Regions from separate parts of the Nonomuraea sp. NPDC059194 genome, predicted to be linked through region 1. Evidence: riboswitches for the same ligand, from Rfam matches in the RefSeq annotation. Region 1 holds a riboswitch; each other region holds the start of a gene.
What was found. A riboswitch is a leader RNA that binds a small molecule or an ion and turns the genes downstream of it on or off. The one in region 1 is predicted to bind thiamine pyrophosphate.

Region 1 (4,368 bases):
AGAGGTAGAGCCTCGCCTCAGAAACCGAGCGCTTGGGCACGCCGCTTGACCTCGGTATGGCGACCTGCCTTGATCGCGTCGATGGGCGAGCCGGGCAGCGACTCGTCGGGGGTGAACAGCCAGCGCAGCGACTCGGCGTCGTCGTAGCCCGCGTCGAGCAGCAGCGTGAGCGTGCCCGCCAGGCCCTTCACCACCTCGTTGCCGTCGAGGAACACCGCCGGCACCTGCGGGCCGCCCGAGCCCCGCCGTACGCCGAGGAGCTTGTGGTCCTTCAGGAGCTGCTTGGCCCGCCCGATCGTCAGATCGAGGCGGTCGGCCACTTCGGGGAGCGTCAGCCACTCGCCGACGAGCTGGTCTGTCTCCCGGTCTATCTGTGCAACAGAAAGCGTCACGAATCCACCACTACCACATCGCATCCATCTTCAAACTACGCAGTCACGTATCGCGACCTCGGGATTTTCCAGCCTGAGGGGGTCGAGACGCTGTCCTGACTCGATGATCCTGCGCCCCTGGACGAGGTCGCGGGGCCTGTTGACGGTCAGCACCCCCGCCAGCCTGTCTTCGTCTGTCAACCAGCACACCGACCACTTGGCAGCCGTGGGATCGCCGCGGCGGAGCAGGCGGGCGCCCGCGTGGTGGCCCGCGTACTGCACCATGTGGCCGAACTGCTCCGACCAGAAGTACGGGACCGGATCGTACACGGCATCCTCGCCGAGCAGCGTCGCCACGGCGACCTCGGGGGCGTTGAGCGCGGTGTCCCAGTGCTCCACGCGCAGCCTGGTGCGGAAGCGGCGCGACCACCACGCGGCGCAGTCGCCGACGGCGACGACGTTCGGCAGGGAGGCGCGCAGGTGCTCGTCGGTGACGACGCCGTTGTGCAGGTCGATGTCGGAGCCCGCCAGCCACTCGACGGCAGGGCGGACGCCGATGCCCGAGACCACCACGTCGGACTCGACGAAACCGCCGTCGACCAGTGTGACGCCGCCCTCGTCCACGGAGGCGACCATGGTGTCGAGCCGCAGGTCCATGCCCTCGTACCAGGGGATGGTGTCGGCGCCGACCTCGCGGCCGACCACATGGGCGAGCGGGGCGGGCCCGGCCTCGATCACGGTGATCTCGCAGCCCGCCCTGCGCGCGGCGGTGGCCACCTCGGCGCCGATCCAGCTCGCACCGACGATCGTGACCTTGGCGTCGGGGACCAGGCGGGCGCGCAGGGACAGGGCGTCGTCGAGGGTGCGCAGCACGTGCTGGCGGCCCTCGCCGTGCAGCCTGATCGGCTCGGCGCCCGTGGCGATGACCAGGCCGTCGTAGGCGATCTCGCCCTCGGTGGTCTCCACCACGCCGTCGCGCAGCCCCTTGGCCGACACCCCCGGCCGGTGCTCCACCCGCATGGCGTCGAGGTCGGAGTCGACGAAGCTGGAGTCGGCGGTGCCGAGCAGCACGGCCTTCGACAGGGGCGGGCGGTCGTAGGGCCGGTGCGGCTCCTCCCCGATCAGCGTGATCCTGCCGTCGAAGCCGCGAGACCTCAGAGCCTCGACGCTGCGTACGCCTGCCAGTCCCGCGCCCACAACCACAACGTGATTCACGTTCATGACCTTAACCAATCCACCGCTGACGACCAGGGTCCGGGCGGTGAGTAGGCTGGATGGCGGAAGACGCGCGGGAGTCCGGCCGTACCGGGCTGAGAGGAAGGCTTCGACGGGCCTTCGACCGCAAGACACCTGATCCGGATCATGCCGGCGAAGGGAGCGAGATGGATCTGATCGTGGGCGGCGGCGTGGTGGGCCTGTCCGTCGCCTGGCGGCTGGCCCGCTCGGGCGCGCGAGTCACGGTGATCGACCCGGCCCCCGCCTCCGGCGCCTCGCACGCGGCGGCCGGCATGCTGGCGCCGGTCAGCGAGGTCTCCTACACCGAGGAGCCGCTGCTCAGGCTGGGGCTGGCGGCGCTGCGGCGCTGGCCCGCGTTCGCCGCCGAGCTGGAGGCCGACAGCGGCCACCCGCTCGACTTCCGCACCCAGGGCACGATGGACCTCGCCTTCGGCGCCGACGACCTGGCGGCGCTGGAGGAGCTGGCCGCGTTCATGGACAAGCTGGGGCTGCCGGTGCGGCGGCTGACCGGGCGCGAGTGCCGCCGCCTGGAGCCGATGCTGGCGCCGTCGGTCAGGGGCGGCGTGCTGGCCGAGGGCGACGCGTGGGTGGACCCCAGGCGCGTCACCGCGGCCCTGCTGGCCGCGCTGGAGAAGGCCGGTGTCCCAGTGGTACGGCGACGCGTGGCCGAGCTTGTCCGCGACGGCTCGGCCGTGGTGGGCGTACGGCTGGCCCCCGGTGGCGCGGGCGATTCTGGCGGCGTGGGTGGCTCCGCCGAGGGCGAGGTCGTGCTCGGCGAGCGGGTCGTACTGGCGGCGGGCGCGTGGAGCGGCGGGCTGGCCGACCTGCCCGTCCGCCCCGTCAAGGGCCAGATCATGCGCCTGCGCTCGCCCTCTCCCCTGCTCGGCAGGTGCGTGCGCGGCATGGTCCACGGCTCGCCCATCTACCTCGTGCCGCGCGGAGACGGCGAGCTCGTCGTCGGCGCCACCCAGGAGGAGCTGGGGTTCGACACCCACGTGACGGCCGGCGGCCTGTACGAGCTGCTGCGCGACGCCAGGGAGCTGGTCCCCGGCATCACCGAGCTGCAGGTCGCCGACGTCGTGGCGGGGCTACGGCCCGGCACCCCCGACAACCTGCCGCTCATCGGCCCGTACGGCCCCGGCCTCACCGTCGCGACCGGACATTTCAGGGGCGGCGTCCTCATGGCCCCGCTCACCACCGCGCTCCTCGACGGCGAGGAGGGCGAGCTCGCCGCCCTGTGCTCGCCGCAGCGGTTCTCGACAGTCGGACAAGGAAGTATCTGATGCACGTGACGATCAACGGGGCCGCGCACGAGGTGCCCGACGGCACCACGGTCGCCCAGGCCGTCCAGCGGCTGACGGCGCAGACCACCGGCGTCGCCGTGGCGGTCAACGACGAGGTGGTCACCAGGGGCACGTGGGCGACCACCGCGCTGGCCGACCGCGACAGGATCGAGATTCTCACGGCGGTGCAGGGTGGATGAGCTGATCATCGCCGGGGAGAAGTTCGCTTCCCGGCTCATCATGGGCACGGGGGGCGCGCCCTCCCTCGAGGTGCTCGACCAGGCGCTGGCCGCCTCCGGCACCGAGCTGACCACGGTCGCGATGCGCCGCCTCGACCCGGGCGCCAAGGGGTCGGTGCTCGACGTGCTGCGCTCGCGCAAGATCAAGGTCCTGCCGAACACCGCCGGGTGCTTCACGGCCGGCGAGGCGGTGCTGACGGCGCGGCTGGCCCGCGAGGCGCTGGGCACGAACTGGGTCAAACTGGAGGTCATCAGCGACGAGCGGACGCTGCTGCCCGACCCGATCGAGACGTTCGACGCGGCCGAGCGGCTGGTGGCCGAAGGGTTCGTGGTCCTGCCGTACATCGGGGACGACCCTGCGCTGGCGCGGCGGCTGGAGCAGGCGGGGTGCGCGGCGGTGATGCCGCTGGGCGCGCCCATCGGGTCGGGGCTCGGCATCCGCAACCCGCACAACATCGAGCTGATCGTCGAGGCGGCCTCGGTGCCGGTGATCCTCGACGCGGGCATCGGTACGGCCAGCGACGCGGCCCTGGCGATGGAGCTGGGGTGCGACGCGGTGCTGCTGGCGACGGCGGTCACGAGGGCGCAACTGCCTGACCTGATGGCCTCGGCGATGCGCGCCGCGGTCCAGGCGGGACGGCTGGCCCGCCAGGCCGGCCGCATCCCCCGCCGCCGCTACGCCGAGGCATCCTCCCCGACCACCCTCTGAGAAGGCGGGCCAGGCTCTTTCGAGGCAGAGCCTGGCAGGTTTCTTTCGAGGGAGAGCGACAAGGGGCGAGCCGACAGGTGGGAGAGCGAGGTCTTCCGAGGGAGAGGCCACAGGCGGGCGGCTGGGGTCTTTTGAGGGGCTTCGGGACACCCTCGGAAGGCCCGGCCGCTCGCCCACCTGCGGCCCCGTCAAGACATTCAAGATCATGAATCAAACGGGCATCGGTTTGGGACTGTCGGGCCCTGCCGGGGGCGAATCGCCCGTAAACTCGGCCAGGTGGACACGACGATCGCGGACCCCCTGGTAGGGCGACTGCTCGACGGGCGCTATCGCATCGAGTCCCGGATCGCCCGGGGCGGGATGGCGACGGTCTACCTGGCGCTCGACATCCGGCTCGACCGCACGGTCGCGCTGAAGGTCATGCACCGCTCGCTGGCCGAGGACCCTGCGTTCGTGCGCAGGTTCATCGGCGAGGCCAAGTCGGTGGCCAGCCTGTCGCACCCCAACGTGGTGCACGTCTTCGACCAGGG
Region 2 (4,368 bases), on a different contig from region 1:
CGCGCAGGTGCGCGCCGGGGCCGATGTAGACGTTGTCGTGGACGACCGCGCGGTGCAGGAAGGCGCCTTCGCGCACGACGGCGTTGCTGCCGAGCACGGTGTACTCGCGCAGCTGCGCGCCCGCCTCGATCTTGACGTAGTCGCCGATGAGCAGCGGGCCCTTCAGGACGGCCTCGGGGTCGACCTCGGCGCCCTCGCCCACCCAGACGCCGGGCGACATCTCGAACCCTCCGATGTCGAGCCTGACCCGGCCGGTCAGCGCGTCGGCCTGGGCCTTGAGGTAGCTCTCGTGGGTGCCGACGTCCTCCCAGTAGCAGTCGGAGACGTAGCCGTAGATGGGCGCGCCGCGTTCGAGCAGGCGGGGGAAGACGTCGGAGGACCAGTCGACGGCCTCTCCCGCGGGGACGTCATCGAGGACTTCGGGCTCCATGACGTAGATGCCGGTGTTCACCGTGTCGGAGAAGACCTGGCCCCAGGTGGGCTTCTCGAGGAAGCGCTGCACCCTGCCGTGCTCGTCGACGATGATGATCCCGAACTCCAGCGGGTTGGGGACACGCGTCAGGCCGATGGTGACGAGGGCCGAATTCTCCCGGTGAAACCGGATCATGTCGGATAAATCGATATCCGTCAGGGCGTCGCCGGAAATGACCAGAAAGCGATCATCGCGGAGTTTGTCGGCGGCGTTCTTGACGCTGCCCGCCGTACCGAGGGGAAGATCTTCGGTGGCGTAGTGCAGGCGCATGCCGAGCTCGTCGCCGTCGCCGAAGTAGCTGCGCACCAGCGCGGCCAGGAACTGGACCGTGACCACGGTTTCGGTCAGGCCGTGTTTCCGCAGCAGCCGGAGCACGTGTTCCATGATCGGGCGGTTGACCACAGGGAGCAGGGGCTTGGGCTGGTTCGCGGTCATCGGCCGCAGCCGAGTGCCCTCCCCACCTGCCATGACGACCGCCTTCACCCGATCACTCCTTCTTCGCGGTTTCCCCGGGATCGCGCAGCTCTCCCCTGGCAGCGGTGACGAGCCGGCGCACCTGTACCACATACAACACGCCTGCCCACCAGTACAGACCCGTTCCCCAAATGGCGAACGCCCATCCGATAATCTTCGCGATTTCGGCATACCAGGAGCCGGTGTGCGAAGCCAGGAAGAGCAGCGGGAAGGCGTACATCAGATTGGCCATGGCCGCTTTGCCAAGGAAATGCACGGGCAGTGCCTTGTAGCCGTATTTGCGGAGCACGGGAAAGAAACATCCGACAAAGACTTCCCGTGCCAGGATGATCGCGACGAGCCACCAGGGGATCACCTCCCGCAGCACCAGGCCGAGCAGGGTGGCGAAGACGTAGAGCTTGTCGGCGGCCGGGTCGATGAGGCGGCCCAGCCGGCTGGTCTGGTTCCAGGCGCGGGCGATCTTGCCGTCGAGCCAGTCGGTGAACCCTGCCACCATGAGCAGCCCGATCGCCCAGCCGTCCGCCTTGGGCCCCAGAACCAGCCAAAGGAACACGGGCACGCCGAGGAGCCGCAGGAAGCTCAGCAGGTTGGGAACCGTCCAGATCCGGTCCTCCGCTGACGAAGGGGCGGAAGTTTCGCTCACGCTTGCGACCCTACTGCGTCGCCGACCTGCGCACGCTGCACGGTTTCGGGTCGGGGGTTGCGCGGCACCCCCGTGATCGGGTTACGGTTACGCCGACCAACGCGGGAGCCCGGTGTGACCGGGCTGAGAGGACGGCTGTCAGCCGCCGACCGCCAGAACCTGCTCCGGGTAATGCCGGCGAAGGGAGTTTGCGCGATGAGTGACGCGCGCTTTTCCAAGATCTACCAGGGCGACCTCCGGGTTCCGATGCGCCGCATCGAGCTGAGCGACGGCACGTCCTTCACCGTCTACGACACCTCCGGCCCCTACACCGACCGGAGCGTGGAGACCGACGTCACCCGCGGCCTGGCCGCCCTCAGGGAGCAGTGGATCCTCGACCGCGGCGACGTGGCCAGGTACGGCGGCCGCCAGCCCCAGCCCGTCGACGACGGCTACCGCGACCAGGGCGCGTGGAAGCGCGCGAGCGTCAACGCGTTCGCCGGCGCGCGCCGCGACCCCCTGCGGGCGGTGGGCGCGCCCGTCACCCAGCTCGCCTACGCCCGCAGGGGCGTGGTGACCAGGGAGATGGAGTTCGTCGCGGTCAGGGAGGGCGTGGACCCTGAGTTCGTCCGCGCGGAGGTGGCGGCGGGCAGGGCGATCATCCCCGCCAACGTCAACCACCCCGAGAGCGAGCCGATGATCATCGGCAGGAACTTCCTCGTCAAGATCAACGCCAACATCGGCAACTCCGCCGTCACCTCCTCGGTCGAGGAGGAGGTGGAGAAGATGACCTGGGCCATCCGCTGGGGCGCCGACACGGTCATGGATCTGTCGACGGGCCGCGACATCCACACCACCCGCGAGTGGATCATCCGTAACTCCCCCGTCCCCATCGGCACCGTCCCCCTCTACCAGGCGCTGGAGAAGGTCAACGGGGTGGCCGCCGACCTGTCGTGGGAGGTCTACCGCGACACCCTCATCGAGCAGTGCGAGCAGGGCGTCGACTACGTCACCGTGCACGCCGGCGTACGACTGGCGTACGTGCCGCTCACCGTGGGCCGCAAGACCGGCATCGTCTCGCGCGGCGGCTCGATCATGGCGGCGTGGTGCCTGGCGCATCACCGCGAGAGCTTCCTGTACGAGAACTTCGAGGAGATGTGCGAGATCCTCGCCTCCTACGACGTCGCCTTCTCCCTCGGCGACGGGCTGCGGCCCGGCTCCATCGCCGACGCCAACGACGAGGCACAGTTCGCCGAGCTGCGCACGCTGGGCGAGCTGACCAGGATCGCTCATGCGCACGACGTCCAGGTCATGATCGAGGGACCCGGTCACGTGCCGATGCACAAGATCAAGGAGAACGTCGACCTGCAGCGCGAGCTGTGCGACGACGCCCCCTTCTACACCCTCGGACCGCTGGTCACCGACATCGCGCCCGGCTACGACCACATCACCTCGGGCATCGGCGCGGCCATGATCGGCTGGTACGGCACGGCGATGCTCTGCTACGTCACGCCCAAGGAGCACCTCGGCCTGCCGAACAAGGACGACGTCAAGACCGGCGTCATCACCTACAAGATCGCCGCGCACGCCGCCGACCTGGCCAAGGGCCATCCGGGAGCGCAGGCGTGGGACGACGCGCTCTCGGACGCGCGGTTCGAGTTCCGGTGGGAGGACCAGTTCGACCTCTCGCTCGACCCCGACACCGCCAGGGCCTTCCACGACGAGACGCTGCCCGCCACCCCCGCCAAGACGGCGCACTTCTGCTCGATGTGCGGGCCGAAGTTCTGCTCGATGCGGATCTCCCACGACCTGCGGGCGCAGGAGGGGATGCGGGAGAAGGCCGAGGAGTTCGTGCGCGGCGGCGGCCAGGTCTACCTCCCCCAGCCCGAACGCCGCTGAAGCCCGCCGCCCAGGCTCCCGGGAGCGGGGTCTAGGAACGGGCCGCGCGCAGGAAGGAGCGGATGAGGGCGGAGTCCTTCACGCCCCTGGAGATCTCCACGCCGCTGGAGACGTCGACGCCCCACGGCCCCGCCTCGGCGATCGCCTGCCGTACGTTGGCGGGGTCGAGGCCACCGGCCAGCAGCCAGTGGCCCGAGGGCCTGCCGCGCACGGCCGCCCAGTCCCACGGCTGGCCGGCGCCGGCCCTGGGCGCGTCGACGATCAGCAGGTCCTCGTCGAACGCCCCGGTGCGCAGGTCGGCGTCGGCCGCGACGGCGCGCACGAGCGTGCGGCCGAGATCCTTCAGCGCGGTGAAGTCGGCGTGCGGATGGCGGCCGTGCAGCTGGACGGCGCCCACCCCGGCGGCCGTGGCGGCCTGCCGTACCTGCTCGACGGGCTCGCCCATGAAGACGCCGACCGTCAGCACGTGGCCGGGCACCAGCGCGGCGAGCTCGGCGGCCCGCGCGGGGCTCACCCTGCGCGGGCTGGCGGTCAGCACGAACCCGATCGCGTCGGCGCCGGCCTCGACGGCCGCCTCGACGTGCTCGGGCTCGCTCAGCCCGCAGATCTTCACGAACATGGGCCCAGCCTAGCGGCGGCGCGCGGCCGAGGGCGACCACGCCCACACCGTGGTGAGGGCCAGCAGCCCGAACATCAGCACGCCGTTGGGGACGTGCGCGCCGAGGCCGATGAACAGCAGGAAGTGCTGGGCGATGCCGAGCAGGAACAGCGCGAGGCTCGCCAGGGCGGGCCAGCCCGCGCCCCTGCCCGGACGCCAGTAGAGGACGGCGGCGACGACCTGGAGCAGGCCGACCAGGTGGGAGACCATGCCGACCATGACATGGGTCTCGGCGGTCGCCAG
Region 3 (4,368 bases), on a different contig from region 1:
CCGCCGGTGGCAGTGCCACCTCCGGTGGCCCTGGCCACGTTGACGGTGACGACGCTGTTGCGCAACGTCATCGGATCGCCGTTGAAGATGCCGCCGCCTTGGGCCTGGCCGGTGGCGCCGGAGGCGGTCGCGACGTTGCCCCTCACAACGGCCCCGTTGATCTGCGCTGTTCCGCCCGCAGCGGCGACGATCCCGGCGCCTGCAACGTCGGGAGCGTCGACCGTGTTTCCTGTGACGATGCCTCTGGTGATGTTCAGAGTGTTGCCGAAGATGGACCACACTCCACCGCCCTGTGCGGCGTCACCACCCGTGGCGGCGTTGCCGCGTACAGTGCTGTCGATCAGGGTGAGAGAACCCGCGCCGCTGGCGATGCCGGCGCCAGCGGCTATCTCGGCCACTGCGGTGTTGTCGCGGATGGTGCTGTTGCGTATCGTCACCGACCCGGTGTTATTGAAGATGCCGCCGCCGAAGGCTAGCCCTCCAGGGGTGGGGTCGTTGGCGGTGTTGTTGCGGATGACGCTGTTGTTCAGCGTCAAGGCGGCGCCTCCGTCAACGCGAATTCCGGCGCCGAAGGCCGTACGCCCGTTGCGTACTGTCACGCCGGTAAGCGTGAGGTCACCGCCGCTGCTGACGAGGAAGACACGGAAATTCGGACGGGTGCCGACTGGGTTACGCTGAATCGTGGCTCCGTTGCCGGTAATCGTTATCTCGGTGCTGACCGCCGGCAGGCCGTTCGGGCCATTGGTGTTGTTGTTGACGTTGTTGAGGGTGTACGGGCACAGCGGCGAGAGGACAATGGTGTCCGCGCCTGCATTGAGGTTGGCAGTGTTGATGGCATTCACCAGTCCAGCCCCGCCGCCATTTGGCCCGAAACACGGCACGAAGATGGTCGCCGCATGCGCCGTACCCTGCGCCCCTGCCACGAGTCCTGCGGCCATGCCGACAGCACACCCCAGAGCTGTCAGCCGCGACCGAAATCGCTTCTTCATTTCTTAGTCCCCCCGCGAACTGTTCCGCACAGCGATCCATTCCTGTGCTTGATCGCTGCGTTGTTACCCGTGCGCCGACGGGCCTCACCGGCAACAAAGGAACTCAACCAAAATAAGACCCAATCGCTACCAACCTGCTCATTTCGACTAAGCGGGGCGATGCGGCCGTCGCGCTTTGTGGGATTTCCAGGGATTAGGGGCGATTAATTCTTTTAGTGGTTAATGGTGGGTTTTGTGGCTCAGGTCCGCGCGTCGAGCCCGTCACCGTCGTCCTGAGCCGGGCGTCCCGGCCGCGCTTCGGAGGGGGCGCCTTCGCGGGGGTGGTTGAACGCGGACAAATGGTGCATCATTGGGGCGCGAGCTGGGCAGATCCCGGCCGCACCCACAAGTCCAAACCGCGGGAGCTCGGGGCAACCGGGCTGAGAGGGCAACTGCCGTTGCCGACCGCATGAACCTGTCCGGGTAATGCCGGCGTAGGGAGCGTGTGATGACGCATGTCGTCGACCCGAAGCATGCCGAAGTACCTCTGACCCTCGACGAGGCCCCGCCGAAAACATTGGGCGTCCTCGACCAGAGCGCCTTCTGGGCCAACCTCGGGGTCAGCCTTCTCGGCTTCTCCTTCGCCCTCTTCCTCATCAACCCCCTCCTCGACGACAACCCGCTGACCATGACCGCCGCGGTCACCGCGACGATCGTCGGCAGTCTCATCGGCACCGCCATGGTCGGACTGGCCGCCATCCCCGGCGCCCAGACCGGCCAGCCCGCGATGGTGCTGCTCAGAGGCCTGTTCGGGGCCAAGCTGTCCTACGTCCCGACCGTGCTCAACATCATCCAGATGCTCGGATGGGGCGCGTTCGAGCTGTGGGTCATCTCCGTGGGCGCCCAGGCGATCTTCGGTGACGCCGTGCCGTACGCCGTCTGGGTGGTCGTCGCGGGGGCGATCACCACGGGCCTGACGATCTACCCGCTCGGCGCGATCAGGCTGATCAGGCGGGTCGTCACGGTCGGTGTGATCATCTCGACCGTCTGGTTCGCGGTCACGCTGCTGCAGAGCGCTCCCACGCAGACCGGCGGCTCGTGGGACGCCTTCGCCCCCGCCGTCGACTTCGTGATCGCGCTGTCGGTCTCGTGGGTGCCGCTGGCCGCCGACTTCGCCAGGCACTCGCGCAGCAGCTCGGCCGCCTTCACCGGCGTGGTCGGCGGCTACACGGTCGCGCAGGTCGCGTGCCTGGCCATCGGCGTCTACGCGGTCGCGATCGCCGGGCACGACGCCGTGCTGGGCGACCCGACGGCGGTCTTCGGCCCGTTCGTCGCAGCCCCGCTGGGCGCGCTGTTCTTCGGCATCCTGGTGCTGCGCGAGACCGACCAGTCGTTCGCGAACGTCTACTCGGTCGCCATGTCGCTGCAGAACCTCATGCCGCGCGTCGACCGGCGGCTGTTCTCGGTGGCGATCGGCGTGCTGACGGTCGGCGTGGCGCTCCTGGTCGACGTCAACTCCTACAGCGCCTTCCTCAGCATCATCGGCGCCGTCTTCGTCCCGATGCTCGGCGTGCTCGTGGTCGACTACTTCCTGCTCGGCAGCGCCAAGACCTGGAACACCGGCGAGAACGCCCCCTCAAGATGGCTCATGACCATCCCGTGGGCGCTCGGCTTCTGCGCGTGGTGGCTGCTGGCGGCGCCGTCCACGATCCCGTGGTGGGCGGAGATCTGGGACGGCGCCCGCGCGGCGCTCGGCTTCACCCGCCAGCCGTGGATGAGCGCGGCCCTGGGCGCGTTTGTGGTCGCGGGCCTGCTCACCCTGGTCATCGGCCGGGTACGGCGGCGCTAGCGCTCGACCCGCAGCAGGCGTTCGAGCGCGGTGGGCCCGCCGGGATACCCGTCGCGATCGGCGACCCGGTGGCAGGGCACGATCACGCACACCGGGTTGCCGTTGATCGCGCTGCCGACCGCGCGGAGCGCCTGTGGCCGTCCGATGCGGGCCGCCAGGTCGCCGGTGGTGGTGCCGGTGCCGTACGGCACGGCCATCGTCATCTGCAGCAGGGCGCGCCCGAACGGCGTGGCCAGCTGCAGGTCGACGGGGACGGTGAAGGCGCGCAGGCGCCTGGAGAAGTAGGCGTCGAGCTCGCGCCGCACCGGGTCGAGGCGGCGCGGATCGGGGCCCACGAGCCCCCCGATCACCCGCGAGATCCGCTCGAAGACCGCGTGCTCGTCGTCGAAGCTGCAGGCGACGACGCCCTTGCCGGTCATCGCGAGCACCAGCCTGCCCACCGCGCCGTCGTAGGTGCCGATGGCGACATCCGGCGGTCGCTCGGGGCGGTAGGTGGGTGAGGTTACCCTCAGCAGGGCATCGAGCTCGCCAGCCGACATAGCCCGCAGCGTATCGGACGGATAAGGCCACGGAGCGTGCGCGCCACCGGCAGTATGGAAAGGTGGGTGACGAGGAGATCACCGCGGCCGTACTCTCCAGCGCCCCCAACGCGGTCGTCGTGCTCGACAGGGACCAGACCGTGCTGGTCTGGAACCCTGCGGCAGAGCGGTTGTTCGGGTGGAGCTACGAGGAGCTGGCCGGTCGGCGCGCGCCGATCGTTCCCGGCGAGCTGACCGCTGAGCACAACGCGGTGCTCGAACGGGTCCGCACGGGCGGTCAGGTCTCGCTGCGCACCAAGCGTTTTCGCAGGGACGGCACGCTCCTCGACGTCCGGATCGACACCAGCGCGCTGCTGCAGGGCAGCTCCGTCATCGGTTTCGTGCACGTCCACCACCTGGTCGAGGACGACGTCGCCGCGCGCGACCGGGTGGCGCGCAGGGCCAGGCTGGTGCGCAGGCTCACCGACGTCGTCGCCGACATCAACGCCGAGCTGGAGCTGCCCGCCGTACTCGACCGGATCGCGGAGAGTCTCACCGAGCTGACCGGAGCCGACGCGGGCGGTTTCGTGCTGATCGAGAACGAGCGGCTGCGGCTGGTCAGCGCCTACCAGCTGCCCGTGACGCTCGGCAGCGTCACCGCCGACCTGCGCAGCAGCCTGGTGGGCAAGCTGATGCGCACCGGCAAGACCGTGATGCTGGAGTCGGCGGGCCTCGACGACCTGGTGTGGGCGGAGTTACCCGGGCTGCACACGATCGCGCTCGGCCTGGCCGCCGTGGGTGGGCATCCCTACGGCGCCCTCTACGCGCTGTTCGCCAAACGAAAACCGGGGCACGTCGAGCTTGAGCTGCTGGAACTGCTGGCGGGGCACGCCGGCATCGCCGTCGGCAACGCGATGGCCTACCAGGAGGCGGTACGCCAGCGGGCGCACGAGCGCGCGGTCGTCGACGCCAGCGCCGACGGCATCGCGGTGCTCGACGGGCAGGGGCGGGTGATCCAGTGGAATCCCGCCGC

Region 2: linked by a shared signal. The riboswitch ahead of thiC (phosphomethylpyrimidine synthase ThiC) and the one ahead of thiO (glycine oxidase ThiO) in region 1 are both predicted to bind thiamine pyrophosphate.
Region 3: linked by a shared signal. The riboswitch ahead of ACFXJ8_RS42830 (purine-cytosine permease family protein) and the one ahead of thiO (glycine oxidase ThiO) in region 1 are both predicted to bind thiamine pyrophosphate.

Annotation. Positions count from the first base shown of each region.
Region 1 is NZ_JBHZBH010000002.1:195,111-199,478, forward strand. Features, by position in the region: gene thiE (thiamine phosphate synthase) at 1-40, opposite strand, end outside; gene ACFXJ8_RS03615 (Rv2175c family DNA-binding protein) at 18-392, opposite strand; gene ACFXJ8_RS03620 (NAD(P)/FAD-dependent oxidoreductase) at 423-1,592, opposite strand; TPP riboswitch at 1,650-1,765, shown strand; gene thiO (glycine oxidase ThiO) at 1,754-2,890, shown strand; gene thiS (sulfur carrier protein ThiS) at 2,890-3,090, shown strand; gene ACFXJ8_RS03635 (thiazole synthase) at 3,083-3,838, shown strand; gene pknB (Stk1 family PASTA domain-containing Ser/Thr kinase) at 4,115-4,368, shown strand, end outside.
Region 2 is NZ_JBHZBH010000009.1:28,794-33,161, forward strand. Features, by position in the region: gene ACFXJ8_RS14220 (sugar phosphate nucleotidyltransferase) at 1-955, opposite strand, end outside; gene ACFXJ8_RS14225 (CDP-alcohol phosphatidyltransferase family protein) at 960-1,589, opposite strand; TPP riboswitch at 1,681-1,792, shown strand; gene thiC (phosphomethylpyrimidine synthase ThiC) at 1,785-3,467, shown strand; gene ACFXJ8_RS14235 (phosphoribosylanthranilate isomerase) at 3,499-4,086, opposite strand; gene ACFXJ8_RS14240 (hypothetical protein) at 4,096-4,368, opposite strand, start outside.
Region 3 is NZ_JBHZBH010000076.1:2,349-6,716, forward strand. Features, by position in the region: gene ACFXJ8_RS42825 (right-handed parallel beta-helix repeat-containing protein) at 1-938, opposite strand, end outside; TPP riboswitch at 1,377-1,487, shown strand; gene ACFXJ8_RS42830 (purine-cytosine permease family protein) at 1,477-2,817, shown strand; gene ACFXJ8_RS42835 (methylated-DNA--[protein]-cysteine S-methyltransferase) at 2,814-3,356, opposite strand; gene ACFXJ8_RS42840 (PAS domain S-box protein) at 3,419-4,368, shown strand, end outside.